Linked DNA regions of Longibacter salinarum. Each later gene encodes a partner of the first gene's protein in a complex. Links are inferred from orthologs where the notes say so. Each region holds a gene or a part of one and is shown on either strand. Other genes may lie near its edges. The genes, in order: tsaD, tsaE and tsaB.

Region 1 (9,454 bases):
GGGAACGAGCAGGAAATCCTCCCACCGGGTTCTCCGCGCGAGCCAGCCCTTCCGCAGGTCGATTACAGCCTGTACGATGCCTTCCTGGGCCGTGGACCGTCGTTCGGCTACCGGTTTGGCTTCAGTCGGGACATTGGTATCAGCCAGCGAGTCCTCGGTACGGATCGGCAGGTCGTGGACGCTCTGACGAACCAGAACGATGTGGGCGCCTCGACAACGCTTTCGCCCAGCCAGGCCCTGCAGGTCGATCTCGACTGGTCGCTGAAGTGGAGCAACTCGCCGAAGACGACCTACACGCGATTCGATCCCGACTCGGTGCCGGGTACACAACGCCCGGAAAACTTCCGGACCCGGGAGGACGGCGTTTCCTACACCTTCTTCCGGAACGAATCGGGGAGTGGGAGCGCGTCGGTCTGGACGTTTGGCTCTTACGATAGCTTCTTCGACTCGCAGAAAGAGCTGCTGGAAGCGAACGTGTCGAACCCGACCAGTGGAGCGGATCCGTCTGGCGTGGCGCTCACGAACACGAGTGCGACCAACAGCTTCCGTGACGCGTACCTCGTCGGTGGCGGCACAGCTGCAGGCAACGGGTTCGTGCCATTCCCGCTTCCCGGCTGGAATGTCCGCTACACGGGCATCGCTGACTGGCCGTTGCTCCGCAGCATTACACAGAGTGCCACGCTGCGCCACGGCTACTCCGGGACGTACACGACGGCGTACAATGCGTTATCGACCGCCGGCGACACCACCAACTTTGGGATTGCGGGGTCTACGCTGTCGTTCCAGCAGCCGGACTTCGAGTCGTCGCGTGTGGAAATCGAAGAAACGTACCGACCGCTACTCGGCGTCGACGTGACGTGGCTTGGTGGCTTCCAGACGACGATCGACTGGAATCGCCAGAATCGTGTGTCGCTGAGTACGACCAACCTGTCGGTTGAAGAGAGCGCCGCCAGTGAGCTGTCGCTAACGGCCACGTGGCGGAAGCGAGGGCTCAAACTTCCGTTGCTTCCGGTTGGGCGGTTGAACAACCAGATCACGTTTAGTCTGACCGTCAAGCGTGCCGTTACGGATCAGCGCACCTTCTCGCTCCGTCGCGCGCTGTCGGAGGCGGCGGCACAGGGATTCGCGTACGGCTCGGCCGATGCCCGCACCGGGGACAACGTATCGATTTCTGAACAGACTACGCTGCTCACGATCGAGCCCCAGCTGCAATATCAATTCAGCCAACGCGTCAACGGACAGTTTCAGCTCACGTATGAACGCCTCGATGGTGACAGCCGGCGCCCGTCGTACACCAACATCGCCGGCAGCTTCAACGTCCGGATTAACATCTCGGAGAATTAGCGGATTTGGTGTGATACCGTCCGGATGCATACAGCCTCGTTTCGAATCGCAAGAACAAAGTCGCGTCCGGGAAATACGTTGCGATCCACCCGTGTACCGATTGTTCGACCATCGACATGCTGTCTTCGACTGACTCGTCTGAGCGCCAGCACGTGCTGGCATGTCATCTAGGGCGGGTTGACTATCCTGAGACCCGCGCGCTACAAAAAGCGCTGCAGACGCGTCTCGTAGAGGCAAAGCGATCAGACCCGCCGGAGACCGTGCCCCACGTCTGGTTACTGGTCGAACACCCGCATGTCTATACGCTGGGGAAAAGCGGGGACGCAGCGAACATGCTGCTGAGCGACGAGCGCCTCGACGAGATCGGCGCGACGTTCCACGAGATTGAGCGGGGTGGCGACGTCACCTACCACGGGCCGGGACAGCTGGTTGGCTATCCGATTCTCGACCTCGACCGTTTCTTTACCGATCTGGGTCGCTATCTCCGTTCACTTGAGGAGGTCATCATCCAAACGTGCGCGGATCACGGCATCGACGGCGGCCGCGTGGAGGGGCGCACGGGTACGTGGATTGGCCCAGACGAGCACGGCCCCGAGCGAAAGATCTGCGCGATGGGCGTACATTGCAGCCGCTGGGTGACGATGCACGGCTTTGCGTTCAACGTCAACGTGGATCTTGACTACTTCGGCCACATCGTGCCGTGCGGTATTCGGGATCGAGGCGTCACCTCTCTGGCTCACGAGCTGAACCGATCGGTTTCGGACGGTGAGGTATTGAAGCAGGTGGTCGGCCACTTCTCCACCATCTTTGACGCGACGGTCGAGTTGCTTCACGGCGACGACGCTCGCCGTGCGCTTGATGACGTGCTGGGGTCGAGCGCAGACATCCCGCACGTCGCAGCCTAGATTTGCTGTCCAGGTGGCCGCGCACGCTACCAGCGCTTCCCATCGGCCGCAAAGCACCTGCTACAGTCAATTGTTGCGGCAGGGGCTCGTGTGTGGTTTTATGCGCCTTCTTCGACGGCTGTCTCTTCCGTGATCTCCTCCAGGTCGATCGGCGGATAGTCATGGTACCAGTCGTGGTGCGGCGACCATTTCTTGCACTGAAGGCACTGCGTCTCACGCCACACTTTGCCGCACTCGGGGCACTGGCCCTGCGTGTCGAATGTGTTCCACGAATGGCCGCATGAGCACGACCAGCGTGCCGACGCCGGCGGCTCCCATTCGCATTTGGGACAGTAGATTTCCATCGGCAGGTTCGGATACGGGAAAAGACGGAGTCAGAGGCGTTGTGGGCATGCTACGGGTTGACAACGACGCGTGGGAGCGATACCCTTGGAGCGAACTGTCATTTCACGAAGGGTGACTCTATGCCAGCGTTCGATCTCGAAAACTTTGCCCACCGCCTGATTTCTGAAACGCTCTTTTACGACGGCGAATACGGGTTGGTCGGAAGCCTCAGCCTGATCGATGTCGAGGCGAACAAAGAGATGTACATCGCATCGTTCATGCCGGATGACGGCACGCTTCTGATCGAAGAAGCGACCGAATGGGAATCGGAAATAGACATCGAAGATGATGCCGATGTTGCGTACCGTCTCGCCGTGGAGAGCACCGAATACGGGTCCTACGACATCCCGGAGGTAGCGTCTGGTGCCATGCTCGCGCTGGCGAAAGAGCACGACCTGCTACCCAGCTTCACCGTTCTGTTCGAGGACGAAGAGCTCTGAGCCGGGTCTGGATCAAGGGCTCGACCAGATGCCCCAGGCGAGAAGCAGCCATCCCGCGATAAAGGCCACGCCACCGATCGGCGTGATGGCGCCGAGCCAGGACGTATCCGTGAGGACGAGGATGTAGAGGCTTCCGCTGAAGATGACCATTCCGGCGATGAAGCAGTAGCCGGCGTACGACACGGCGGGGGCCGAAAACTGCGCGGATGCCCAGGCGACGGCGAGCAGGGCCAGGGCGTGATACATCTGGTACGCGACGCCTGTCTTGAACGTCTCAAGACGATCCGGTGTCACACGGCTTTCGAGACCGTGAGCACCGAACGCCCCGGCGGCGACGGCGATACCGGCCGCCAGGGCTCCGATCACGAGAAACAGTCGACTCATCGAACGGAAAGAGGTGTCTGGGAAGAAAACGAGAAGTCGCGCGGATCACGTGTCCCCGTCTTGGTGGAGCAGCGACTGCAGGAGCTTGATATCGCCTGCATCACCGTCCTGCGGCACCGTTTCGGCGTCCGCTTCGCCCCAGAGGCGTTCGATGTTGTAGTGCTCGCGTTTCTCTTTGCTGAAGACGTGAACGACAACGTCGACGTAGTCGATCAGCACCCACTGCAGCGATTCCAGCCCTTCTTTCTTATAGGGGCGTTCGTCGCATTTCTCTCGGATCCGATCCATGACGCCATTTGCGATGGCGCGAATTTGGAGGTCGGAGCCGCCCGTGCCGATAACGAAGAAGTCGGCCATTCCGCTGACGCCACGCAGGTCAAGAACCGTGATGTCGGCGGCCTTTTTATCGGCCATCGCATCGACTGCGTGAGCGGCGAGGACGTACCCGGGATTCTCGGGTACTCGGCGGCGCGATGGAGAAGGGGCAGAAGAGGAAGACGTCATCTGGTTGGGAGAAGCCATACAGTCAGGACATTGGTCCGTGATCTCGTGAGGAGGAAACGAAAAGCGCCGGGATGAGCCGGCGGGCGCCATCATTGCGCCGGTTGAACGTCTACTTGCCCTTGAAACGGGCGAAGCGTGCGGTAGTCTTTCCCGAGAATAACCGAGGCGTCGAGGTAGTAATCCGTTCGGATGTCTTGCTCGACGCGGTCCTCTGGGATAGAAAGGGCTCGAGCGACCTTGCGCGCTGACTCGAGGTCGCCCACGCGGTCGATCACGACGGAGTGCTCTTGGGCGAAGGATCCGTAGTTGCCGACTTCGACGACGTCGAAGCCACGGTCGCGGAGGAAGCGTGTCGTGCGGGCCGCGAGGTGATCGACCCCTGCGCCATTTCGAACCTCGACCTGAATCACCGGTCCAACCAGCTCCGTCGCACGTGCCACACGGTTCGGGTTGCTGCGCGGGGTCGTCGTGCGTGTCACGAGCGCATACATCAGCAGCATCACGCCGAGCCCGAGTACGAGCAGGACGGAATTAAGAAGGCCGTTTCGGACGCGGTCGGTCCAAAGGTTCATGAACAGCAGGGGTGAGTCTGAGTCGCCGGGGAGCGAAGAAAAAGCGCGGCACGCCACCGAGGGCATGCCGCGCCGATTCCCGCAGTGGGAGATCCGTCGACGCGGCTAATTCGATCGCCAGAAGAGGCGGCTCGACGAATGCGGCGCAAAGGCTGCAGAGCGGTGACCATACGGGCGGTAGGCGCCATAAGGGCTGGCGTACCGTCCGTACGGGCTCTGCTGAAACTGGAATCGGATCTCCGTGCTCTCCGTCGGTCGATAGGCAACCTCCGCATTCTGGAGGAAGACCTGCGGGGACTGGTCCCCGTACATCTGTCCGGAGAACGGCTGCATGAGGCTCACGTCGACGCGAGCGGCCCAAGCCGAGTTAAACTGCCACATCATCGAGTTCGTGTACATGCCCATCGAGGCACTCTCGTTGCCGAACGATGACATGGACATCTCGTAGGTATGCGACATCTGGAAATGCTCCGCATCGAAGAGCTTCCCGAAGAAGCTACTCCCCGTGTCATAAAGTTGCGTGGGAGACGGCCCGTTCAGAGCCGTTTCGCGAAGCTGCGCTTCTGCAGGTTGTGCCAGGCAGAGCACGGCGACGAGGCATAGTAGCGAAACTGTGGCGCGCATAAGCGACCTTTTCAGATAACGAAACTGGAGACGGCAGGTCGGAGGAGATCCGTGGTAGATTCTGTACCCGAGTCTGCTCGATTTGTTCACCACAGCGTCCGGAACCGAACGCCTCTCTCGTCGGGTCGTACCCATGACGCTCACGTTCGGAGCCACGGTCGGATATTCCGGCGCCGAATTTCGCCATTCGCCCTTCGCAAGTCGAATTCTACCATGACCATTCTCGGGATCGAAACGTCGTGCGACGACACGGCCGCGGCCGTGCTGGTCGATGCCGACGTGCGGTCGAACGTGATTTCTTCGCAGCACGACATCCACGCGGAGTTCGGCGGCGTGGTGCCGGAGCTGGCGTCGCGCAATCATCAGCGCCTGATCGTGCCGGTTGTGCAGCAGGCCCTGCGCGATGCCGACTGCACCGCAGATGACCTCGATGCGGTTGCCGTTACCTACGGCCCGGGACTTCCGGGGTCACTGATGGTCGGGCTGACCTTTGCCAAGGCGTTTGCGCGGGGACGAAATCTACCGCTCGTGGGCGTGAATCACCTGGAGGGCCATCTCTACTCGGTGGATCTGAGCAGCCCGGCGCCGCCCCGGCCGTATCTCTGCCTCGTCGTCTCGGGTGGACACACCGAGCTCGTACGCGTGGGCCCGAATTTCGAGCACAGCGTGCTGGGGGCAACGCGCGATGACGCGGCCGGCGAGGCGTTCGACAAGGTCGCGCAACTCCTCGATCTGGGCTATCCGGGTGGACCGGCCATCGATCGGCTCGCGAAAATGGGGGATCCGGCGTTTCACGACTTTCCCCGGAGTCGCCTGGACGAGTACGACTTCTCATTCAGTGGCCTCAAGACGTCGGTACTGTACTATCTTCGGGATCTCGGGGAGGAAAAAGAGGACGTCCTCAAAGATCACCGTGCGGACATCTGCGCGAGCTTCCAGCAAGCCGTCGTCGATGTGCTCGTCGGGGCCGTGCGCGATGCGGCACGGGAGACCGGGGCCGAGCACGTGGCTATTGTCGGCGGCGTGTCGGCCAACTCCGCACTGCGGGCCGCGATCGAGGAGGCGGCTGACGAGGATGGGTTCGAGGTCTATATGCCGGAGATGGCGTATTGCATGGACAACGCCGCTATGATTGCTCGTGCTGGAGCGATGCACCTGCAGGCGGGGCACGCGGCGGGCGCTACGCTCGACATTCAACCGCGCCTTCGCCTTGAGAAACCGGAGGGTGTGAGCTGAGGCAACCCGCGCCAGCCGAGAGAGCTTTTCGAGCCGACTTCAACGGCGCCAGTAGGCACTTCCGCGTCTGGTCGCTACGTTGTGGCGTGGTGCTATGACCGTTTTCCCTTTTCCTGATTCAAATCGCGCATGACCTGGCTGGAAGCGATCATTCTGGGACTCGTGCAGGGCCTGACCGAGTTTTTGCCCGTGTCCTCATCCGGCCATCTCGTGCTCGGACAGTATTTGCTCGGTCTCGATGCCTCGGAAGCCAGCGACGTGACGTTCGAGGTGTTCGTCCACTTCGGCACCGTGCTCAGCATTCTCACCGTGTACGGCCGCGATGTCGTCGATCTGGTGCAAGAAGCCGCCGGTGCGGTCGCGAAGCCGACGAGCATCGCCGAGCGGTACGAGGATAGCGCCACCTTCCGGCTCGGCATCTACATCCTCATCACGATGATCCCGACCGGCGCCGTCTACGTGCTGTTCAAAGACGAGCTAGAACAGGCCTTCGGTGACCCAAAGCTCGTCTGCGGCATGCTGATCGTCACGGGGATTCTCCTCCTGCTCACGCTCCTGCGTCCCAACCCGGACGGCAAGCTGAACCCCGTGAAAGCGTTCGTCGTGGGCATCGCGCAGTCTGCCGCCATGATTCCGGGCATTTCGCGCTCCGGGTCGACGATTTGCACGGCACTCTACCAGAACGTGAAGCCCGAGCAGGCGGCGAATTTCTCCTTTCTGATGCTGCTTCCGGTGGTCCTCGGAGCAACCCTTTTGAAGAGCATCGAGCTGGTTGAGCTGGGCCCGACAGTCGACTGGGTCCCGCTCCTCCTCGGCACGGTCGTCGCCTACGTCTCCGGCGTCGTGGCGATTAAGCTGATGCTGGACTTCGTGCGCCGGGGCAACCTGCAGTACTTCGCATACTACTGCTTTCTCGTCGGTGGTATCGGGCTCTGGTACCTGTAGATGAGGCGCCACGGGCGTAACACTGGGCCGGGCGCGTGCGTCCTGTAAGGTGCAGCCGAGAGTTTGGATCAGAAATGCGAATGCTCGCATCTAAGGTTTAAGAGTCCGCATCTTTTCTGCGGGGGTGCTGTTTAATTTGCATCTGACTCTCTCTCGCGCCATCGTCGTTTCGCCCACCGACGTTTTCCAAATATGCGCCTTTCCGATTCCGAAAAAGCCATTCGCCGCCAGATTGAGGACTGGCAGCACGCCGACGCCAACGTCCTCTCCCAGGCCGTCAACTGGGCCATGAGTCCGATCGACTGGGCTGTGGACCGCGTCACTCCCCCTGAGGTTGTCGATCAGGCAAGCGAGAAGATATCCGACTTCCTGTCCGTTCTGAGCGACGCTTCGGAGTGGACGTACGACGCGGAGGACGTGATCGAGGCCGCGCACAAGCGGAAGCTCATGGTCGAGACCGTGTCCGAGCTGCGGAGCGAACGCATCGAGGATCTGGACGCGCTCGCCCGCAGCCGCTTTCGGGAAAACACGATTCTCGCCGGCCTGAGTGGTGGCGGCATGGGAATGGGCGGCGCAGCGCTGATTGCGGCCGACATCCCGCTGCTGTTTACGATCAACTTCCGGCTCATTCAGCAGATCGGCGCGTGCTACGGCTTCCCAATGCGTGGGCCGACGTTCCGTCCGCTTGTATTATCGATCTTCAACGTCGCCTCCTCTGGAGGGAGAGAGGCGCGCAACGAGGCGCTCCGTGAGGTTAGCGTGGCCGCGGCTGCGTTCGCCAACGACCTGGAGTATCGCGGCCGCGTGTCCGGCACCTTCCGCGACCAGAACCGCCACCTCCCGCGGGAGATCGCCAAGGCGCTCGTCGGGCGCAAGCTGGCGCAGTCCGTGCCGCTCGCCGGTGCGGCCGTCGGAGCTGGCGTTAACTACTGGTTCACCTCTGAAACGGCCGAGGCCGCATACATGTGCTTCCGCGCGATGTACCTCGACTGGAAGCAAAGACTGTAGGGAGTGCGAAATGGGAAGTGCGAAGTGCTAAGTGCGAAGTTGGAATGCGAATTTCGGGAGGGAAAGGCCTCGTTTGTGGCGGGGGAGCGGACCTTTTCTCACCACTCATGTCGTTATACTACACTTCGCATTTCGCCTTTCGTAATTCGACTTTGAAACATGCTCGTTGCCATTGTCGGCCGTCCCAACGTGGGCAAGTCGACGCTTTTCAACCGCCTGACCGAGTCTCAGCTGGCGATTGTCCATGATGAGCCCGGCGTCACGCGCGACCGGGTCTACGGCGAGATTATCTGGAATGGGCGCACGATCCCGGTCGTCGATACCGGTGGATACGTCCCCCACTCGTCCGAGCGCTTCGAAGCGGCCATCCGCGAGCAGGTCGACATCGCGATGGAGGACGCGGACGTGATCCTGTACGTCGGCGATGTCACGACGGGCATTACGGACATCGACCAGGAGATGGCAGACAAGCTCCGCAAGGACGACACGCCGGTCCTGGTCGTGGCGAACAAAGCCGACAACGACGAGCGGCGCTGGGCGGCGAGCGAGTTCTACGAGATGGGCATTGGCGAGGTCTTTCCCGTGAGCGCAACGAACGGGATTGGCACCGGCGAACTGCTCGATGCGCTTGTGGACACGCTGCCGGAGGAGGAAGAAGAGGAAGATGAGCTCGAGGATCGGACGAGCATAGCCATTATCGGGAAGCCGAACGTTGGCAAGTCCTCCATCGTGAACGCGGTGCTGGGCTACGACCGGTCGATCGTGACCGAAGTCGCCGGCACGACCCGCGACGCCATCCACTCGCTGGTCAACTACGAGGGCCGTGAAATCGCGTTGGTAGACACCGCGGGCCTCCGCAAGCGGGCGAAGGTGAAGGAGAACATCGAGTTTTACTCGACGCTGCGCACGGAGCGCTCCATTCGCGAGGGCGACGTCTGTGTTCTCATGATCGACGCCACCGATGGGCTTCAGAACCAGGACATCAACGTTCTGAAGCTGGCGGAGAAGCACAAGAAGGGGATGGTTATTGCCGTCAATAAGTGGGATCTGGTCGAGAAAGATACCAAGACGGCGAAGCGGTATGAGGATTACTTCCACAAGATCCTCC
Region 2 (9,598 bases), 240 kb from region 1 along the record:
TGGTTTGCGCATCTTGACCGTAGATGGCTCCACACAGTTCTAGCGCGTGTACAGCCAGACGCCATGAATGATACCCGGAATGTACCCGATCAGAGTCAGGACCAGGTTGATCAGAAAATCCGTTCCCAGGCCACGCAGAAGATAGACTCCGAGCGGGGGCAACAGGATCAAAAGAAGGAGCGTGATGAAGTTGTTATTCATGGCGGTACACGTTTGAAATGAAAAAGCAGTCGTTCGATTGAACTGGCGTATACAACGAAGGGACGCAGGCCGCCCCCCATTATTTGCGCACGGCTTACGCGGCGGGATTCTCTACGACCGTTTGCGTGCCAGCGTCACGCCATCGGCGAGGGGGAGCATACTCACGTCCACCCGGTCATCGGCATGAATAGCCGTGTTGAGGTCGTGCACAACCTGAACGCTCTCCTCCTCAATCTCGGGATGAGCCACACGACCGTCTCGAAACGTGTTGTCGAGCACCACGAGGCCACCTGGGCGGACGAGACGGAGGCACAACTCGTAGTACGTTGGATAATTGATCTTGTCTGCGTCAATAAACGCGAAATCGTAGGTCTCCGCTGCATTCTCCTTTTCCAGAAGGACATCGAGACTGTCCAGCGCGGGTGCGATGCGAAGATCGATCTTGTCCGCGACGCCAGCTTCCTCCCAGTACCGCCGTGCTACGTTTGTGTACTCCTCACTGATATCGAGAGCCGTGACGTGGCCGTCGGACGGAATTGCCTCCGCCGCAGCCAGTGCACTGTACCCCGTGAAGACGCCAACCTCCAGGGTCCGACGAGCGTTCATGAGCCGTAGAAGAAGCTGAAAGAACTGCGCCTGCTCCGGCGCAATTTGCATCTCTGACTGAGGGTGAGACATCGTTTCGACCCGAAGCTTACGCATTACCTCCGACTCACGAAGGGACACGTCAAGCATGTATTCCTGCAGGTCGTCGGGAAGGCCAATCGACTTGTTGGACATACGGTTCGGGACGCCGGAGGGAAGGAAGCGTGGGGATCTGCGAATGCATTGCATCAAGCCAACCGAGGCTGTAGCCAATGGATCCACGACCTGAGGGGCTCGCAACGTTTCACCGCTGGACGGGTAAAGGTGCGTGATATCGACCTCTTCACTCGCTCGGCTCCCGACCGTGTATGCTTCGATTCCTACGTCTTTCGTTCTCCGCCGAGAATGTCATCCGGTTCATTCCGCTAACGCTCCTCCTGGCGATCGTTGTTGCGGGATGCGGCTCGTCCGGCGAAGAAACGTCCGAGGCAGATTCGCCGCACCGGAGTGCGTCCGAACGCATCCTATTTCCGGTCGAGCAAGACGGCAACTGGGGATACATCGACCGTAGCGGTACGGTTGTAATCGAGCCGCAATTCGAGCAGGCATGGCAATTCGTCGAACGCCGGGCGCTCGTGAAGCAGCAAGACCAGTACGGGTTCATTGACACATCCGGCGCCTTCGTCGTCCGCCCCCGCTACCACGACGCCTGGCACTTCAGCAACGGCCTCGCGCCTGTTCTCGAAGACAGCCTGTGGGGCTTTATCGATCGATCCGGCGACATGGTCGTCGACCCGAAGTTTAGTCTTGCACCGGAGGTCGTGGAGGAGGCCGACCGCTCGCTGCAGGATCGAGATGCCATTCTGAAGCGAACCGCACGGGATGGACAGTTTGGTTTTCAAAACCAGGACGGCCAGATGGTTATCACGCCGCGGTTCGACCAGGCCTGGTACTTTCGCGACGGTCGCGCCCGGGTGAAAGTCGACTCGCTCTGGGGATACATCGACCGCTCGGGGGATCTCGCCATCAAGCCGGCCTTTCCCCGCGCCTGGGATTTCCGGAATGGACTCGCCCGCGTCGAACTCCGGTCTGGACATCTCGCATACATCGACACCAGCGGCGCCACCGTTTGGCCATAGGTAAGGGGCGGAGAGCTTCGCTCCGAACGGTAGCCTGTGCGCCGCACGAAAACCGGGTGCCATCACGTTGAACGAGTGCCATCCCCCCGGACCGTTTCCCGGACATCTTCTTATCTCGCTCCTCCAGTTTTCCAACCTATGCCCGAACCACGCATCCTCTGGGCCGACGACGAGATCGATCTGTTGCGCCCCCACGTCATGTTTCTGGAAAAGAAAGGCTACGATGTGACGACCGTCGCCAACGGATCCGATGCCGTCGACATGGTGGCAGAAAACGCCTTCGATGTCGTCCTGCTCGACGAGCAAATGCCCGGCATGGACGGCCTGCAGACGCTGGAGGCCATCAAGGACGTGCGCCCCGAGGTGCCGGTCGTCATGGTGACGAAGAGCGAGGAGGAAAAATTGATGGAGGAGGCCCTCGGGGGACAGATCAGTGACTACCTGACGAAGCCGGTCAACCCGAGCCAGATCCTGCTCACGATCAAGCGCCTCCTCGAACGCCGACAACTGCAGCAGGAGTCGGTCTCGCAGCGCTACCTGCAATCCTTCGGCGAGATCTCGCAGGCCCTGCACCAGCCGATGGAGCACGCCGACTGGACAGCGCTGTACCAGAAGCTCGTCCGGTACGACATGGAACTGTCCGGCGACGACGGCGCCCGAGAGATCTTCCGAGACCAGTTCCAGGATGCGAACCGATCCTTCGGTCAGTTCATTGAGGACAACTACTTCGACTGGATTGCCAGTGTCGACTCGGATCCAGATATGCAGCGCCCCCCTCTCTCCCACGAGCTCGTGCCGGAGTTCGTGCTTCCAGAGGTGCGAGCCGGTGAGCGGCCCGTCATCTTCTTCGTGATCGATTGCATGCGCTACGATCAGTGGCTCGAGTTTGAGCCGCTTCTGCGCACCGACTTTTCCATTCAGACGGACTTTCACTACAGCATTCTCCCCACGGCGACGCCCTACTCGCGCAACGCGATCTTCAGCGGCCTCCTGCCCCGAGACCTGACGGACCGGTTTCCTCAGGCCTGGGATATGGCCGAGGAAAATGAGCAGAGCCGCAATCAGTACGAGGAAGAGTTTCTGCACGACCAGCTCGACCGGCATCATCTCAACGACCGGAGCCTGCGCTACGACAAGCTGATCGCAACCGAAGACGGACGTAGCTTCGCCGGGAAGGTCACCAACCTGACCCAGCACGACCTGAGTGCCGTCGTCGTAAACTTCGTCGACATCCTCGCGCACAGCCGGTCGGACTCCGACGTTCTGAAGGAGCTTGCCCCGGACGAACCCGCATATCGCTCGCTGACGCGCACATGGTTCGAGCACTCGTGGCTACTAGAAGCCCTCCGGACGCTCGCCGAGCACGACTGCCGCATCATTATCACGACGGATCACGGCGCCATCCGCGCGCTCCGCTCCACCAAAGTCATCGGCGACCGCGAAACGTCGACGGCCCTGCGCTACAAATACGGACGGAACCTGAAGTGCGACGAGGAAGACGCCATATTTATTCGGGACCCGGAGGAGGCCGGCCTTCCCGCGCACTCGATGAACACCAACTACATCATCGCCAAGGAAGACTACTACTTCGTCTATCCAACCAACTTCCACTACTACGAAAACCTGTATCGCGACACGATGCAGCACGGTGGATGCGCGATGGAAGAAATGATCCTGCCCGTCATCACCATGACGCCCCGCGGATAGCGTTCGGGCGTTGACACGTTGATACGTTCGTACGTTAACACGTTTATGCGTTGCGACGTTTGGCGCCACATTACGCAGCCTAAAACGCCACCACATAAACACCTCAACACGTACACACTCTCACACCTCAACACCTCCCCACCTTCATACTTCCACACTTCCATACCTCCAATGGAATCCGCTTTTCCCGTTACCACGCAGTCTGTCGAGGAAACGATGGACCTTGGTGCTGATCTGGCTGCCAGGCTGGATCCGGGCGCCGTTGTAGCGATCGACGGAGATCTCGGGGCGGGGAAGACCCATTTCGTAAAAGGCTTGGCGCGCGGGTTGGGATATTCCGAGCGGGAGGTTCGCAGTCCAACCTTTACCATCGTACAGGTACACGAAGGCGGATCGATGCCTCTCTACCATTTCGACGCGTACCGCGTGGGCTCGCCTGAGGAGTTTGTCGACCTGGGCTTCGAAGAGTACGTCTACGGCGAGGGCGTCACGGTGGTGGAGTGGCCGCGTCGCGTGGAGGATCTGCTGCCGGACGATACGATCTGGCTTCGCCTGGAGCACATCTCGGCGGAGGAGCGTCGAATTTCTAAGGGCCGGTGACGCAGGTCGGCACCTCGTAGAAATAGAAAAGCCAGCCGACAGGGCTGGCTTTTTCGTTGGATCAAACCGGTCACCGAACCTTCATCATCCGACTTTTTGAAGTAGGTCCTGGATGCGCGCCAGTACCATCTGTATCGCGACGTGGTTGTGGCCGCCGCGCGGAATGATGATATCCGCCTTGCGCTTCGACGGCTCGACGAACTCGATGTGCATCGGGCGAACCGTTCGTTCATACTGCCGGAGCACCCCGTCAATTGCGCGCCCCCGCTCTTGGATGTCGCGACGGATGCGCCGCATGAGCCGGATATCGTCGGCCGTGTCGACGTAGATCTTGATGTCCATCACCTCCTCCAGATCCGGCTCCGCGAGGACAAGAATGCCCTCGATTATGACGACCGGGCGCGGCTGTATCGTCTCCGTTTCGTCCTTCCGGCTGTGCGTGGTGAAGTCGTAGATTGGCTTCTCCACCGCTGACCCATCCACGAGTTGGTCGAGATGCTCGCGCATCAGCCCGGTCTCGAGCGCATCGGGATGGTCGAAATTGAAGCGCTCTCGCTTTTCCGGCGGATGCCCCGAAAGATCCTGGTAGTAGGCATCGTGATCCAGAACCGCGATCTGGTCCGAGCCGAATGCATCCGTGATGCGGCGTAAAACGGTGGTCTTACCCGAGCCAGATCCACCGGCGATTCCAATAATGACGGGCGATCGCATGAGCGAGCTTATCGTGCAGCAGAGAACAGAGGAATGAATCGAGACGGTGGCACGCGGTTAGCTCGTCGCCATCACCAGATTCCAGGTCTTCGTTTCGTCGTCAAATGTGGACGCCTTCTCGTCCCATTCGAAGTCGTCTGGATGCTCCCACTCTCGAAGATCTTCGAGGTCCTCTGCGGTCTCGCGTACGATGAAGTTTACGAGCTGGCCGCGCTGCACCTCCAGATCCGGTCCCGTGACCTCTTCGCCATCCTCCAGGAACGTTACCTCGACGCGCGCCTCGTACGTATGCTCATCCGTCCAGGCGGAGCGATTCACCTCAGGCAGCAGATCCCAGACCCATCGGCCCTCCAGGCTCTCGTTCAGTAGAGGACTGATATGCGGGCGCCAGTAATCTTTCACCGGACCGATCTCGCCAAAGTCGACATCCATTCCGAGGCGGTAGTTCGGAATGAGATCATCGGGACGCAGAAGCCCGAACAGACCCGAGATGATGACGCCATTCTCCAGCAGCCGTCGCTGGGCACCGGTCGGGAGATTGGCAAAGTCCATGGCTGCATACATGATGCCCGGGCTATATCGATCGAGCGCGGACATCAGCGGAGCATCGTAGATCTCCGAATTGACCTCAATAAACTGCTCAAGCTCATAGCCTTCCAGGTCAAAGGTCTCCGAGGCAAGGTCCTCATCCTGGATGACCTTTTGCAGATCGTCAATCAGAGCCCGGCGCTCGGGGTTGAGCTCGTCGAAATAATTAAACGTGCCCGAGGTCCGGTAATCGAACATGTCAGGTGCAAAGGGATTCCCCCCGGGCTGCTTGGTAGTGGCCGGGGCGAGCAGGACGGTAAGATTGGGCATGTAGGAGAGGCGCGTTCAGTGGAAAATGGGGCGTCGGGTCCAGGACAGACCCGAACAAGAAGCGGATCCGGATAACGCAGAGGGCGCGGGGACGCGTCGACCGGGCAACAGCAGAGTAGCGTGACAGGAGCGGTACCGCAAATATATCGATAGCACAGGCGAACGCGTCAGGCCGGAGTCCGACCCTTCACCCGTCCTTTGCGGCGTGCTACCGGTACCTGATACCGATTCGAGAATAGCGATCGCTGGTGCCACTCTCGACGGCAGATCGCTACTCCGATTCGGATGATGACCGGGACGCTGAACTTTGCTTGCGGAGCTCTTCGAGGAGAGCGTCGATGTCATCGCGGATGTGGTCGGCCTGGGCCTGCGCGTCTGCAACCATGGCGTCGCGATTTCGGCGGGCTTCGCTGACGGTGCTGGATCCGGTGTAGCGCCGAATCACATCACCTGCTTCTTTTGCCGCCCGTTGAATTTGATAGGCGATACGACGTCGGGCATCGGGTCCGCGCTTGGGGGCGAAGATCATCCCGAGTGCGAAGCCCACGGCTCCGCCCGCGATGGCACTCCAAACCCCGATCTGCGTTGCCTTTCGCTCTGATTCCGTGCTCATGGGCCGTAATTCGTTAACGACAGAAAGCCGAGTGGGAAACGTCCAATGCAAAAGTGTAGCCGTTATCACGCACCGAATTGCGCAGTACGCGTGAGGATTCGATAGAATCGTAATGCAGTCCCTCCTCGGGCAAGGAAAACCGGCAAAGATGATCGACCCGATCACGCCAAAGGGTTTACGGGTTCATCCTCCACCGGAATAAACGACCTCCCGCCTACATTTCGTATCCCGGCGCACGGACGATTATCAACGTGTGTTTCAACAGCAGGGGCCAACCGGATTCGTGACCAGACGTTTGTCCGGCACCAGCATTCTCAGGCCCTGAAGTCTTTTGAATGTTACCGACCTCGTGCGTTTCTTGCAAGGGACTTGAGCAGTGCGCATGGCCTCGTTTCATTTCTCTTCGAATGCGCGCTTTTCTGCCCCACGTTTTTGCGCCGCGCCGGCTACGCTCGTCCCCCCTGGCCTCTTTCTTTCCCTCTATGCCCGACACACCATTCACCGTCCGCGAATTGGACGCGTTCGAATACGTGGACGAAGGTCCACGTGACGCCGAGGTGCCCCCGGTCGTTCTTTTACACGGCATGCTCGGAGATTTAAGTAACTGGACCACGACCATCGAGGCCCTCTCCAACCGGGGATACCGTGTGCTGGCGCCAACCATTCCGGTGTACGACCTTCCACTCGGTGAAACCAGCGTGCCCGACCTGGCCGACTTCGTCCGGTCGTTTATCGAGCGACTCGAACTTGAGCAAACGGTTCTAACCGGCAACTCGCTCGGTGGCCACATTGCCCTCCTCTATGCGCTCAAGTACGCGGAGGATGTCGCGGCCCTCGTTCTCTCTGGCTCCTCCGGCATCTACGAAGCTACCCTCGGCACCACGACGATGCGCCGACAGGATCGAGAGTTCATTCGTGAGCGGACGGAAATGACGTTTTATGATCCGGCTCACGCCACGGAAGAGCTTGTGGACGAAATGCTGGACATCGTCAACGACCGCCCCCGCGCACTCCGACTCATTAAAATCGCACGCTCGGCCGACGAGGAGACCGTCACGGAACAGCTCGGGACGCTTCCCATGCCGACCCTGCTCATCTGGGGACGCGACGACGTGATTACCCCGCCCGACGTGGCCGAAGAATTCCGGGACCGGATGCCGAACGCCCACCTTCACTTTATCGATGAGTGTGGACACGCTCCGATGATCGAGCACCCGGACCAGTTCAACGAACTCACGCTCCAGTTCCTCGACGAACTTTCTGAACGCCAAAATTTCCCACAGTCATAGGGCCGACCCGACGGACCCATGACTCGACCTGCTTCCGCGCATCCCGTTGCACTGCTACCCCAACCGTACACCACAGTAGACACGGGCGCCTGCAGATGTCCACTCGAGTATACACACCCGTCCGCTCACCCTATATAAGCGCATTGTAAACGGCGATTCAGGGACGTGGCACGTACGTTGCCATTTATCTGATGCCCAGTCGGAGGGTGCCTCCACGCTGCGACTGGCCTTCGTGTCGAACAGCACGACAGGATTCATTATCGCCGGGTTGACGCGTTTTTGGGTGAGCGCGCAGCCCGGCGTTTTTTATGTCGCTTCCTACCAATCGTACCGGTACCACGACGTACTCGCCCCCTGTGACATAGTGGTGTCACCACCCGTCCGTATATTACACACGCTGGTCCGCGATGTCGACGTGTTGTGAACGCAAAGACATTCGGTCTGCAGTACGTCAAACTTTTTGTCGCTGACGTTATGACGTCGGCATCTGGTGTGTCTTATAGACAGACAAGACGATAAGCGTAACCGCCGACTGCTCCGGGATCGTGCCGAGGTTGGACATTTCCACCTCGCTGTGCGTAGACTCCGAGCATGTCTGGCGACACGCCCATAGACAGCATCTCTTCACTCAACGCAACGAGAACGCCATGGCTCGCGGAGTCAACAAAGTCATTCTCATCGGAAATCTGGGTCAGGATCCGGAGCTTCGCTACACGGGTAGCGGCACCGCCGTGTGCAATATGCGCCTGGCCACAAACGAATCGTACAAGGATCGGGACGGCAATCTGGTCGACAAGACCGAGTGGCACACGGTCGTTGCCTGGGCACGACTCGGCGAAATCTGCAACGAGTACCTGTCAAAAGGCTCACAGGTGTACTTCGAGGGCAAGCTGCAGACCCGATCGTGGGAGGACCGTGACGGTAACACACGTTACTCCACGGAGGTCAAAGCGCAAGAGATGATGTTCCTCGACCGCGCCAACAACGGCCCTGGCGGTGGCCCGTCTGGCGATGGGTTCAGCCAGGGACAGGGCGGAGGCCCGTCGGATCAGCGCCAGCAACAGGGGGGCGGACCGCAGCGTCAATCCCGCACACAACAGCAGCAACAACAGCAGGAGGAGCAGGAAACGTTCGAGCCGGACGACGAACTGCCGTTCTAGCGAATGCGAAATGGGGAGGGCGAACGTCGAAATGCTTCTTCCCGCGACATTTCAGTGCAGCATCCGCCGTCGGCATCCAGGGTTTCTCTGGGGGCCGGCGGTTTTTTTAATTTTCTAACCTCGTTCAACGCCCACCGTCGTCCGATCGGCAAAATGTCGTTGAATCGGGTCGAGGGACCGGCTCCGCGTTCACGCGTCACCGTTTGCATGTTGCATCATTCGCGTTCCTTCATGCCGACTCTCGCACGACGCCCCGGATCGCCATGCCTGACCAACTCGAGTCTCTCCGCCGCTCCTTCGACAACGTCGACCACGCCATCGCCGGATGGATGCGGCGAAACGGCTCGCTCCTCCTGCGTATCTCCCTCGGCGTGATCTTCGTCTGGTTCGGCGCCCTCAAATTCTTCGACGGACTCAGCCCCGCCGAGTCGCTCGTTCGGAGCACGGTCTACTGGGTCGACCCCGACATCTTCCTTCCGATTCTCGGAGCGTGGGAAGTACTCATCGGACTCGGCCTCCTGTATCGCCCGGCCATTCGCGTCGCGATTTTTCTCCTATTCGCTCAGATGCCGGGGACGATGCTCCCGCTGATCCTTCTGCCCGAGGTGTGCTTCACAATCTTCCCCTTCGGACTCACCCTTGAAGGACAGTACATCATCAAGAACCTCGTCCTCATCAGTGCTGCCCTCGTCGTGGGGGGCACCGTGCGGTCCGACATCCGCTCCGAATCCTACA
Region 3 (9,529 bases), on another replicon or contig:
GCGGAGTACGGAGCGGCTGCGGAATGGCGGGTTTACGACAACCTTGAACTTGACGAAGCTCCGGGGCTTGACCACGCGAAGGAAAACGAGATGCCCTATGCCTTGCTGCTCACGTTCAACGAGCGCAGGATGGATTCCGATGGGATTCCCGAAAGTCAGGTTCCGATGCTAATTAACGTCGATGCCGGTCTGTACGATGTTGATACGGGACGTCGCATGTGGCGCGGGATCGTCGAAACGTTTGAAGATGAGTCCTTTCTTGCCGACCGAATTGCAAACGAACTCGTGCAGGCGATGGAAAATGACGGGGTCTTTGGTTTGGAAGAGCGGAATCGCGATGCGCTAGGAGCGGCGCGGCAGTCGCGTTGACTGCGGTTAGTTTGCACGATGCCCAGGTACTGGCCCTCCCGATGTTCGCGTTGCTCCTGTGCTGAGGAGGGCACGAGATGGACGTAACAGGATTGGGCTGATGAGCAGGACGCACTTAATCATTATACATCTGTTTGCCGGATGTATCGCAAAGAAGTAAGCGCGGCCGTTCAGGCAGATCATGAGTCTGGCGGTGATCCGTTAGCACTGACGCAGCAGACAGAATGCACGAGATCAGCCGAGCCTCGTTTTGCGAGCTCCGCGAGGATCGACCGTAGAGCAGTCCGCACCTCCGGGTGGCCGAAGGCGATCCACCAAACACGTTCTAAACCTACTACTTGACAGCACGCTATTCGAATGCGTCACATTTCAGCTCCCTCTTTTTTGATCGTCTGCCTTTTACTGTCCCTGATCGCCCTGGTGACGGGTTGTAGCAACAGCGCGCAGACCCATATCGATGCCGAGAAGAACTACGATTACACACAGTTCCTCAGCGACGTGTTAGTGGTAGATCAGTTTTCTGACGATCACGAAGAGGTGGGGGAGGGCCTCACCGCGCGCATGCGTTCGCGAATGGAAGAGCACGGGCGGACCATTTCGTTTCTTCAGATCTCCGATGGCGAATTCGAAGTGGAATACAAGGGTACCCTTCTGGAGAAGGCGCTTGAGGAAGGCCGCGAGGCCAACGCCAAACAGGTTCTTGTTCTTGCCGATCCAGACAAGGAAGCATATGTCGCGGAACCAGTGATGACTCCCTCGGGACACATGATGTCACCCGGTGGAGGGATTCAGATGGTGATGTTTGCCCGCGTCTACGACGTCCAGACGGAGGAGGAGGTGTGGGTTGCGGAAATGCGACCGAGCAAGAAAGCGTTTAGCGACGAGAAGTTTGGCCGCGGCATCGCCGACGATTTGATTGCTGCACTCATCGATCACGCGCTTCTGCCGAGCTTCATGCGGCTGCCCGAGCCCGAGCGCATAACGCGCTAGGGACAGCGTGTGGGACGTTCGAGGTCCATGTATGGCCCCTCTCAATCCACGTGGGGCTCCAATTTCGTATGCCGTAGTGGAACCTTCAGAAGCGCTCAGGGTGACCCGCCTGTTCATTTTCCCAAGGGAAGACTGGCTACCAGGCATGAACTCTCGCGAAACGGTTCTCGTCACAGGCGCATCCTCAGGAATTGGTGCGGAGCTCGCCCGGTGCTTTGCCCGATCCGGCTCCGATGTTGCTCTTCTCGCCCGTCGCGAGGAGGCACTAAACGAGCATGCTCAGTCGCTACAGGACACGTACGGCGTCGCGGCGCACGTTCTGCCGTTTGATCTCAGCACGCCGGGCATCGGGCGCGAGGTGGTCGATCGAGTGGACGCGCTCGGCCTGACGATCGACGTGCTGGTCAACAACGCGGGGTTCGGCAACAGAGGGTCGTTTGTTGATACCGAGGATCGCGAGCAACTTGACATGATCAATGTCAACATCAGTGCGCTGACGCATCTCGCACGCTTGCTGCTGCCGGGCATGCTCGATCGGGGCCGTGGAGGCATCCTGAATGTAGGCTCCACCGCTGGATTCCAGCCGGGGCCGAACATGGCCGTCTATTATGCGACAAAGGCGTACGTACTCTCGTTTTCCGAGGCGCTCGCGCAGGAGGTGTCAGGCAGCGGCGTGACGGTGACATGCCTCGCGCCGGGGCCGACGAAAACGGACTTTGCGGATCGGGCGGAGATGCACGATACGTTGCTGTTCGAGTCTGGAGCTGCGATGTCGCCTGCCGCTGTGGCAAATTATGGCTACGATGCCTTCCGGCGGGGCGACACGCTCGCGGTACCGGGACTCCCGAACAAAGTCGGGGCTTTCGCGACGCGCTTCCTCCCTCGATCGGTTGCGAGTAAAGTCGCGGCCTACCTGCATAGGGACGGGTAGCTCGGTTCTGAACCGAGTCGTTTATTCGTTCGAAGGGTGCGCTGCGTTATGATTCCTCTTCGGCGAGTCTTTGCAACCTCGGTCGGTGCCTGTCGTTTGCCCCATGTTTTGCAGCGATGTTTCGCGTGCTGCCCCGTCGAGTTTCCGTTACCATCCAAGCGTCTCATGAGTCCTTCGTCTATCCTTTCCCGCATCGGCCGCGGGATCGCGCTTGTCAGTTTCCTTGTGCTGCTCTTCCCTACGGTTACGTCCGCGCAGGACGAGGGACTGGATACGCAGCGCATCATCGATAACCTGAAAATGGAAATTCCTCAGCTTCGCCAGACTGGTCAGGTCTCGCTGAGCTCGTTCTCGGATAGTGAGATCGACGGATTCAAGCGCGCGACGCTCACGGTAAATGGGCGTCAGATTCCCATGCTGGTAACGCCGGACGGATCGCAGGCGCTGTTGCTCGCAGGGCCGCCGATCAACGTTAGCCGGTCGGTAGAAGAGGTACAGGACGCTCTGGCTGCGGAGTCAAGCGAACGCGGCGCAGCCCTGGCTCGTGCGGCAAAAGGGATGCCTGTGCGCGGTCCGGCCGACGCGCCTGTGACCCTGGTCGAGTTTTCGGACTTCCAGTGCCCCTACTGCGCGCGAGCGTCGAGTCTCGTCAACGAGCTGATGTCGCGATATCCCGAGACGCTGAATGTCGTGTACATCCACTACCCGCTGCCGATGCACGAGTGGGCCCGACCCGCAGCCGTCGCATCGCAGTGCGCCGCGCGCCAGAGCGACGACGCATTCTGGACGCTACATGACGCATACTTCGACAATCAGAACGACCTCACCGAGGCAAACGTCGTGGAGAAGAGCGAGTCGTATCTCGCAGACGCGTCGATCGACATGGACGAGTGGAGGACGTGCGCACAGGACTCGGACTCAGCTGCGCACCAGGAAGTGCAGGAGACGATTGAGGCCAATATGCAGGCGGGCCGTTCGGTCAACGTCACGGGGACGCCCTCCTTCTACATCAACGGACAGAAGGTGCAGGGCGCGCGCTCGGTCGAAGCATTTGCCCGTCTGATCGACCAAGCTGCGGCGAACGCCCAGTAGAGACTCGCTTCTGGACGCCTGCTTACACGGACTCCCATTTGGCTTCGCCCGACATGTCACGTTTTGCCGTTGTTGCATTCTGCGTCGTTTTCGCTTCCAGCCTCCTCATGGGGTGCGGCGCGTCGGACTCCAGTCCCGAGGTGAATGAGCAAAAGATCCTCGCCAATCTCCGACTGGAAATTCCGCAGGTTCGCGATGCCGATTCGCTGCGCATCGACTCCCTCAAGGAAAGTCAGGTGGATGGCTTCTACCAGGGAGAGCTGGTCGTGAACAATCGGAATCGGGTCTACGTGATGATCCGGAAGGACGAGTCCGAGGCGCTGCTCCTTGCCGGCCCGCCGCTCGACATCGGGCGCACGGCCGAAGAGATGCAGGCCTCCAAGGAGGACCAGCAGCGGGAACGAGCGGATCTACTGAAGAACGCGTCGCAGGGGATGCCGGCTCTCGGGCCGGACGAAGCGCCGGTGACGATGCTTGAGTTTTCGGACTTCCAGTGCCCCTATTGCGCGCGGGCCACGTCGATGGTCGAAGAGCTGCACAACCGATATCCGGATCAGCTCCGTATCGTGTTCATGCACTTCCCGCTGTCGTCGCACGAGTGGGCGCGTCCGGCTGCCGTCGCGGCCCAGTGCGCGGCACGCCAAAGTGAGGATGCGTTCTGGACGCTCCACGACTTCTATTTCGCCAACCAGGATGTCTTCACTCCGAAAAACGTGGTTCCGCAGAGTGAGGAGCAGTTGGCAGACGCGACGATTGATCTGCAGCAGTGGAGAGCGTGCGCCACGGATCGCCAATCGGATGTGCATCGCTCCGTTGTGAAGCAGGTGAATGCCTCGCTCGAAGCCGGCAAGCAGGCCGGCGTGACAGGGACGCCATCTTTCTTCGTTAACGGCGAAAAGGTACAGGGTGCGCGCTCAGTGGACGCGCTGGCTCAGAAGATCGAAGCTGCAGCGGGGAACTGACGATTGAGGATTGGGGATTGGGGATTGGGGATTGGGTATTGGCAATGTAGGTGGGAACGAGGACGGTTTTTGGCGAGCCTGGCAAGAATCCTTTTCTAAGAGGCTTGAATGAAGAGGGATGAGGCGGTATGTTGGCCGATGCGAAGCTAGGGGTGCCCGCCTGCGCGGGCTGAGAGAGTCTCTTCGAACCTGATCCGGTTTGCACCGGCGAAGGAAAGCTTCTCGCGACCCGATGGTGCCGATCATCCGGTCCTTGGGAACCGCTGGTTTCGCGTCAATCACTTTTTGAAGCCAGCTTCCATTTCTATGTCGTCTCTTGACTCCCAGGTCGTCGTTATTTCCGGTGCCAGTCGTGGCCTTGGTGCTGCCATTGCCCGCGCTGCCGCAAATGAAGGCGCTAGCGTCGTGGTCAACTATTTCCAGAGCGAGGCAAAAGCCGATGCCGTCGCGAAGGAGATCGGGGAGGCAGCTCTACCGGTTCAGGCGGACGTGCGCGATGCCGATGCCGTGCGTGACATGGTAGATGCGGCCGAGAATCATTTCGGTGCGCCGGTGACCCGTGCCGTGCACAACGCGCTGATCGACTTTCAATTCGACGCCGAAAATCGTTCCACGCTCGAGGAGATCGACTGGGACGAGTATCAGGTGCAGACGGAAGGGGCGGTGCAGGGAGCGCTCAACCTGATGCAGGCGTGCCTGCCGTCGATGAGAGATGCCGGCGCAGGGCGTTTTGTGGCGATCGGGTCGAATCTCGTTCAGAACCCGGTGGTGCCGTATCACGACTACACCACGAGCAAGTCCGCTCTTCTCGGATTCGTGCGCAACGCTGCTCAGGAGCTGGGGCCTGAAGGCATCACGGCCAACATGGTGTCTGGAGGCCTTCTGCAGACGACCGACGCCAGTGCAGCGACATCCGACGAGGTCTTCGGAATCATCGAGCAAACGACGCCCCTACGTCGCGTCACGACCCCGGAGGAAGTGGCCGATGCGGTCCTGTTTTTCCTGTCCCCATGGGCACGTGCCGTGACCGGGCAGAACTTGATCGTCGACGGCGGATTGGTCATGAAGTAGGTCGTGCACCGTCACTCTAGCGTTCGTCTCAAACCGTTTTATCATGGTCCTTCTAGCGATCGAAACCGCGACGCACACCTGTGGGGCTGCGGTCTGTGTGGATGGCAACGTTGTGGCCGAGAACCACATGCACCGGCCGCGGGCTCACGCGCAGCACCTCACACCGATCATTGAGGACGTGCTGACGCGTGCTTCGGTCGATCATTCAGAGATCGACGTGGTTGCGGTATCGAAAGGGCCCGGATCATACACCGGGCTCCGCATCGGGGTCAGTACGGCGAAAGGCTGGGCGGAGGCGACGGGGGCGGATCTCATCGGCGTGCCCACCCTCGAGGCGCTGGCTGCGACGGTGACACCCCACGCAAGTGAAGGGGAGGTTGTCTGTGCGGCGCTCGATGCGCGGCGCGACGAGGTCTTTGCCGCTGCGTACCGGATGCGCGAAGTTGTGGGGGATGGCGAGAAGACGCATCCGCACCCGTGGACGGGCCGGTTGAAGCTGCAAGCGGCCGCCTCCGCGATGAACGTAAAAGAGTTGCCGGACTGGATCGGCGTCAAGAAGGCGCGGGTGCGTGTAATCGGCACGGGTGCCGCGAAGGTCGAGCCCGTCCTCCGGTCGGTCGGCATCAAGGTGCGAGTTGTGCCGGACGTGGTCTCTCGTCCGTCGGCCGCGTGGGTGGCACGGTGTGCTCTCGAAATGGTTGGCCGTGGCCAGAAAGCGGAGCCCAAGACGTTCGAGCCCATGTATCTTAAGGCGTTTCATGTGGGCTGAGACGTGGGAGATCCGCCCTTGTCCGGTGCCAGTGCGTGCGCGATGGAATTTCACGCGGACAGCTGCTGTGGATTTGGACATTGGATTCGGTAATCCAGATTATAGAATGTCTGTGGCGGATCGCTTCCGCCCCTCGTTTTTCCTTCGCCTGTCTCCTCGTGATTCGACGACCGTTCCGTTATGCCGTGGTTCAAGCGCAAGAAAGCCGGCATCCTCACCACCCGGAAAGAGCAGAATGAGGTACCGGAGGGGCAGTGGGTGAAGTGCCCGAAGACGGGGGAGATTATCAACCGGCGAGAACTGGAGGATAATCTGCTCGTCTTCCCGAGCTCGGGGTATCACTTCGGCATGAGCAGCGGGCGATACTTCAATTTCTTATTCAATGACGGCGAGTACGAACTCCACGACACCGATCTGATGAGTGTCGACCGCCTCGACTTTGAGGATCGAAAACCGTACGACCAGCGCCTGAAGAAAGCGCGGGAGAAGACGGGGCAGAACGACGCAGCTCGCTCTGCCACCGGCGAAATGGGAAGCCACGAGGTGTCGATGGCCTGCATGGACTTCAGCTTCATTGGGGGCTCGATGGGGTCGGTGGTCGGAGAAACCATCGCGCGTGCCATCAAGCGAGCGTACACCCGCGAGATTCCGCTCGTCATCATCTCGCAGAGTGGTGGAGCGCGCATGATGGAGGGAGCCCTCAGCCTGATGCAGATGGCGAAAACGAGCGCCCACCTTGCTCGACTCGACGACGCCGGCCTTCCCTACATCTCGGTACTTACGCACCCAACGACGGGTGGCGTGACGGCATCGTTCTCCATGTTGGGAGACATCCACATCGCCGAGCCGGAAGCGCTCATCGGATTTGCCGGGCCGCGCGTGATCCGCGAAACGATCGGGTCCGACCTGCCCGAGGGATTCCAGCGGTCGGAGTTTCTGCTCAAGCAGGGCTTCGTTGACATGGTCGTGGATCGCCGGCGTCTGCGTCAGCGCATCATCCACCTCTTCGACCTCCTGATGGACGATCGCTAGACGCGTCACCCCATTTTCGGCGGTTTCACGCACGAGCTACGAATAATGGCTCGTGCGTTTCCTTTGTGAGGATGTTTTCTGTTGTCGGAACGCTGAAACGTTAGCGTTTTTCGTCGTCAGGCAGCAGTGACGTTTTCGTCCGCGTCTGGCACCGTCGGCTGGATATCTATCGCATCTATGTCGACCGTGTGCGCGTCTCCCCAGAGGGGCGTGGGGCTGTCAGGCGAGGGCTTCGGGCTGGCACCGCCTCCGGGAGATGGCCCGGATGAGTCGCGGACTTCCCGGAGACTTAGGAAGAGGGGGCCAAAGATGCAGCCGGCGACGAGAAGGGGGACGAGAATGGGGATGTCCATCAACCTCAGCGATAGCACGTGGTAAATCTTTTCGGACTGTGGGTACGACGCCGTGAAGACCCCGTTCTCACTCAGACCCCATCGTTCCGTATATGAAAAGGTGACGACGAGAGCGAGTGGCAAGGAAGTCATTCGAGGTTGGACCGATACTGGATGCCGCTCTTAGCTGGGGAGCGAGGTGCGATGGCCCAATGCAGAGACCATGAGAAGCTGTTTGGCGAACTGTCACTGGCCACCCCAAGGGCACTCGGTCGCTACGCTCCCAGCGCTGCGACTTCGTGGCTCTCGCCCCGTGAAGCTACTGCGCTTGCCAGGTAGTTCCCCACGGGGTGACCTCCCTGCGGTCGGCCTCACTACACGGCTCGCTTGAGCGCTCCACGGGGGCTTCGTCCACTGTGTCTCGGCTGCTGAGCCATCCGCCAAACAGCTTCTGATCCGTTGACATGCAGAGAAAAGAGTAGGTACACACAAAAAGACGCCCCGCCGAGATATCTCGACGGGGCGTCGCATCCCCCCGGCGTCGGTCGGCTGCCTGCGCGTCCGTAAGGACACCAAGCAGGCCGTACCGAGCGCCGGTTTCACCCCCTTCGGTGAAACTCAGGTGTGATGCGCTGTGTCGGATCGGCAGGTCGTGTGAAGTGGCTGCCGAATACCGAGAGGGGCGTTTGTTTTTGTACCGCTATCAGGGTACACCAGCGCTGTGAAAGGATCTACGGATATGTAGAGCGACCGTGCGGGTACGTTCGGACGAGTAGAATATAAGCCAACGGTGCACGAAATCGTCGGTCGCCTTACACCGTACCGGAGGACCGGATTGCGCCGGTCCCCGGACGGCAATTCAACGACTCGGGCCGACACGCAACTACGCATTTGCAGGCTCCAGCGTTGGGCCGGCCTCTGCGATTTCTGCTCCGGCAACATCTTCGTACTGTTTGAAGTGGTCGCGGAAAAGTCCCACGAGCTTTTGCGCCTGTTCATCGTACGCGGCTGGGTTGTCCCAGGTCTCCCGCGGCTGCAGAATCTCTGCCGGTACGTTTGGGCAATCCAGCGGGACATCGAAGCCGAAGACCGGATCGCGCGTGGTTTCTGCTTTGGATAGCGCCCCGTCGTGAATCGCGTCGATAATGGACCGCGTATGTGGAAGCGGCATGCGGTGACCGGTTCCGTAGGGTCCTCCAGTGATGCCTGTGTTTACGATCCACGCGTTGGAGCCATGCTCGCGCATTTTCTCCGCCAGCATCTCCGCATACACGCTCGGGTGCCGGACGAGGAACGCCGCGCCGAATGCCGCACTGAATGTCGCTTTCGGCTCCGTGACCCCGACCTCCGTGCCGGCAACCTTTGCGGTGTAGCCGCTGATGAAGTGGTACATCGCCTGCTCGGGCGTCAGCTTCGCCACGGGCGGCATCACGCCGAACGCATCGTACGTAAGGAAAATAATATTCGACGGGTGATCGCCAACGGCCGGCAGCTTGGCATTCGGGATATAATTCAGTGGGTACGAGGCCCGGGTATTCTGGGTGATGGAGGTGTCGCTGTAGTCGACCTCGCGTGATGCTTTATCCACCACGACATTCTCAAGCACGGTTCCGTAGCGGATCGCCTGGTAAATCTCCGGCTCTTTCTCGGCGGAGAGGTCAATGGCTTTTGCGTAGCAACCGCCCTCGATATTGAAGACCCCTTCGTCACTCCAGCCGTGCTCATCATCCCCGATGAGCTTACGGTTCGGATCGGCAGAGAGCGTTGTTTTCCCTGTGCCGGAAAGACCGAAGAAGAGCGATACGTCGCCGTCCTCACCTTCGTTTGCGGAGCAGTGCATCGATAGTACGCCGCGTTCGGGCATCAGGTAATGCATCACCGTGAAGATGCCTTTTTTCATTTCCCCGGCGTACTCCGTGCCGAGAATGACCATTTCGCTGTCCTCAAACGAGACGTCAACGCTCGTTTTCGATGTCATGTG

What was found.
Region 2: the proteins of tsaD (region 1) and tsaE are in contact, whole or in part, in a crystal structure (PDB 6N9A), measured with the Thermotoga maritima proteins. The link is inferred for Longibacter salinarum from one-to-one orthologs. Residues at the interface, in WP_004082750.1 of Thermotoga maritima: Cys10, Asp11, Arg49, His50, Leu82, Gly84, Gly135, Gly136, Glu154, Thr155, Leu156, Asp157, Asp158, Ser159, Glu162, Asp165, Lys166, Arg169, Leu170, Tyr175, Lys213, Thr214, Leu217, Tyr218, Gln221, Arg222, Asn324; in WP_004082108.1 of Thermotoga maritima: Leu37, Gly38, Lys46, Lys57, Val59, Lys60, Ser61, Thr63, Phe64, Thr65, Leu66, Met67, Val69, Pro71, Tyr82, Arg83, Leu84, Asp86, Asp88, Phe89, Asp93, Ile128, Asp130, Glu131, Arg134.
Region 3: the proteins of tsaD (region 1) and tsaB are in contact, whole or in part, in a solved structure (PDB 4WQ4), measured with the Escherichia coli proteins. The link is inferred for Longibacter salinarum from one-to-one orthologs.

What each region holds. Positions count from the first base shown.
Region 1 is NZ_PDEQ01000005.1:303,243-312,696, reverse strand. What follows is about bases 4,551-7,381. They hold tsaD (tRNA (adenosine(37)-N6)-threonylcarbamoyltransferase complex transferase subunit TsaD), read left to right. Parts: upstream 4,551-5,370; coding sequence 5,371-6,393; downstream 6,394-7,381. Other genes in these bases: CRI94_RS11325 (undecaprenyl-diphosphate phosphatase), read left to right, coding at 6,523-7,338; CRI94_RS11335 (hypothetical protein), read right to left, coding at 4,639-5,157. Outside these bases: sov (T9SS outer membrane translocon Sov/SprA), read left to right, coding at 1-1,344; lipoyl(octanoyl) transferase LipB, read left to right, coding at 1,461-2,249; CRI94_RS11360 (hypothetical protein), read right to left, coding at 2,348-2,593; CRI94_RS11355 (hypothetical protein), read left to right, coding at 2,714-3,073; CRI94_RS11350 (DUF423 domain-containing protein), read right to left, coding at 3,086-3,457; rsfS (ribosome silencing factor), read right to left, coding at 3,503-3,979; CRI94_RS11340 (LytR C-terminal domain-containing protein), read right to left, coding at 4,051-4,533; CRI94_RS11320 (EcsC family protein), read left to right, coding at 7,531-8,346; ribosome biogenesis GTPase Der, read left to right, coding at 8,506-9,454.
Region 2 is NZ_PDEQ01000005.1:63,191-72,788, forward strand. What follows is about bases 2,543-5,517. They hold tsaE (tRNA (adenosine(37)-N6)-threonylcarbamoyltransferase complex ATPase subunit type 1 TsaE), read left to right. Parts: upstream 2,543-3,803; coding sequence 3,804-4,232; downstream 4,233-5,517. Other genes in these bases: porX (T9SS response regulator signal transducer PorX), read left to right, coding at 2,543-3,632; udk (uridine kinase), read right to left, coding at 4,317-4,943; CRI94_RS10430 (YaaA family protein), read right to left, coding at 5,001-5,517. Outside these bases: CRI94_RS10400 (YqaE/Pmp3 family membrane protein), read right to left, coding at 40-201; CRI94_RS10405 (class I SAM-dependent methyltransferase), read right to left, coding at 313-981; CRI94_RS10410 (WG repeat-containing protein), read left to right, coding at 1,155-1,925; more of porX, read left to right, coding at 2,064-2,542; more of CRI94_RS10430, read right to left, coding at 5,518-5,801; CRI94_RS10435 (YtxH domain-containing protein), read right to left, coding at 6,073-6,414; CRI94_RS10440 (alpha/beta fold hydrolase), read left to right, coding at 6,897-7,703; CRI94_RS10445 (single-stranded DNA-binding protein), read left to right, coding at 8,351-8,863; CRI94_RS10450 (DoxX family membrane protein), read left to right, coding at 9,127-9,598. UniProt on the Escherichia coli protein: Required for the formation of a threonylcarbamoyl group on adenosine at position 37 (t(6)A37) in tRNAs that read codons beginning with adenine.
Region 3 is NZ_PDEQ01000002.1:114,387-123,915, forward strand. Bases 4,416-7,321 are described here. They hold tsaB (tRNA (adenosine(37)-N6)-threonylcarbamoyltransferase complex dimerization subunit type 1 TsaB), read left to right. Parts: upstream 4,416-5,458; coding sequence 5,459-6,184; downstream 6,185-7,321. Other genes in these bases: CRI94_RS04095 (3-oxoacyl-ACP reductase), read left to right, coding at 4,651-5,415; accD (acetyl-CoA carboxylase, carboxyltransferase subunit beta), read left to right, coding at 6,365-7,216. In the rest of the region: CRI94_RS04070 (hypothetical protein), read left to right, coding at 1-369; CRI94_RS04075 (hypothetical protein), read left to right, coding at 727-1,359; CRI94_RS04080 (SDR family NAD(P)-dependent oxidoreductase), read left to right, coding at 1,505-2,290; CRI94_RS04085 (thioredoxin domain-containing protein), read left to right, coding at 2,456-3,382; CRI94_RS04090 (DsbA family protein), read left to right, coding at 3,436-4,344; CRI94_RS04110 (hypothetical protein), read right to left, coding at 7,333-7,701; CRI94_RS17610 (hypothetical protein), read right to left, coding at 7,868-8,014; pckA (phosphoenolpyruvate carboxykinase (ATP)), read right to left, coding at 8,432-9,529. UniProt on the Escherichia coli protein: Required for the formation of a threonylcarbamoyl group on adenosine at position 37 (t(6)A37) in tRNAs that read codons beginning with adenine.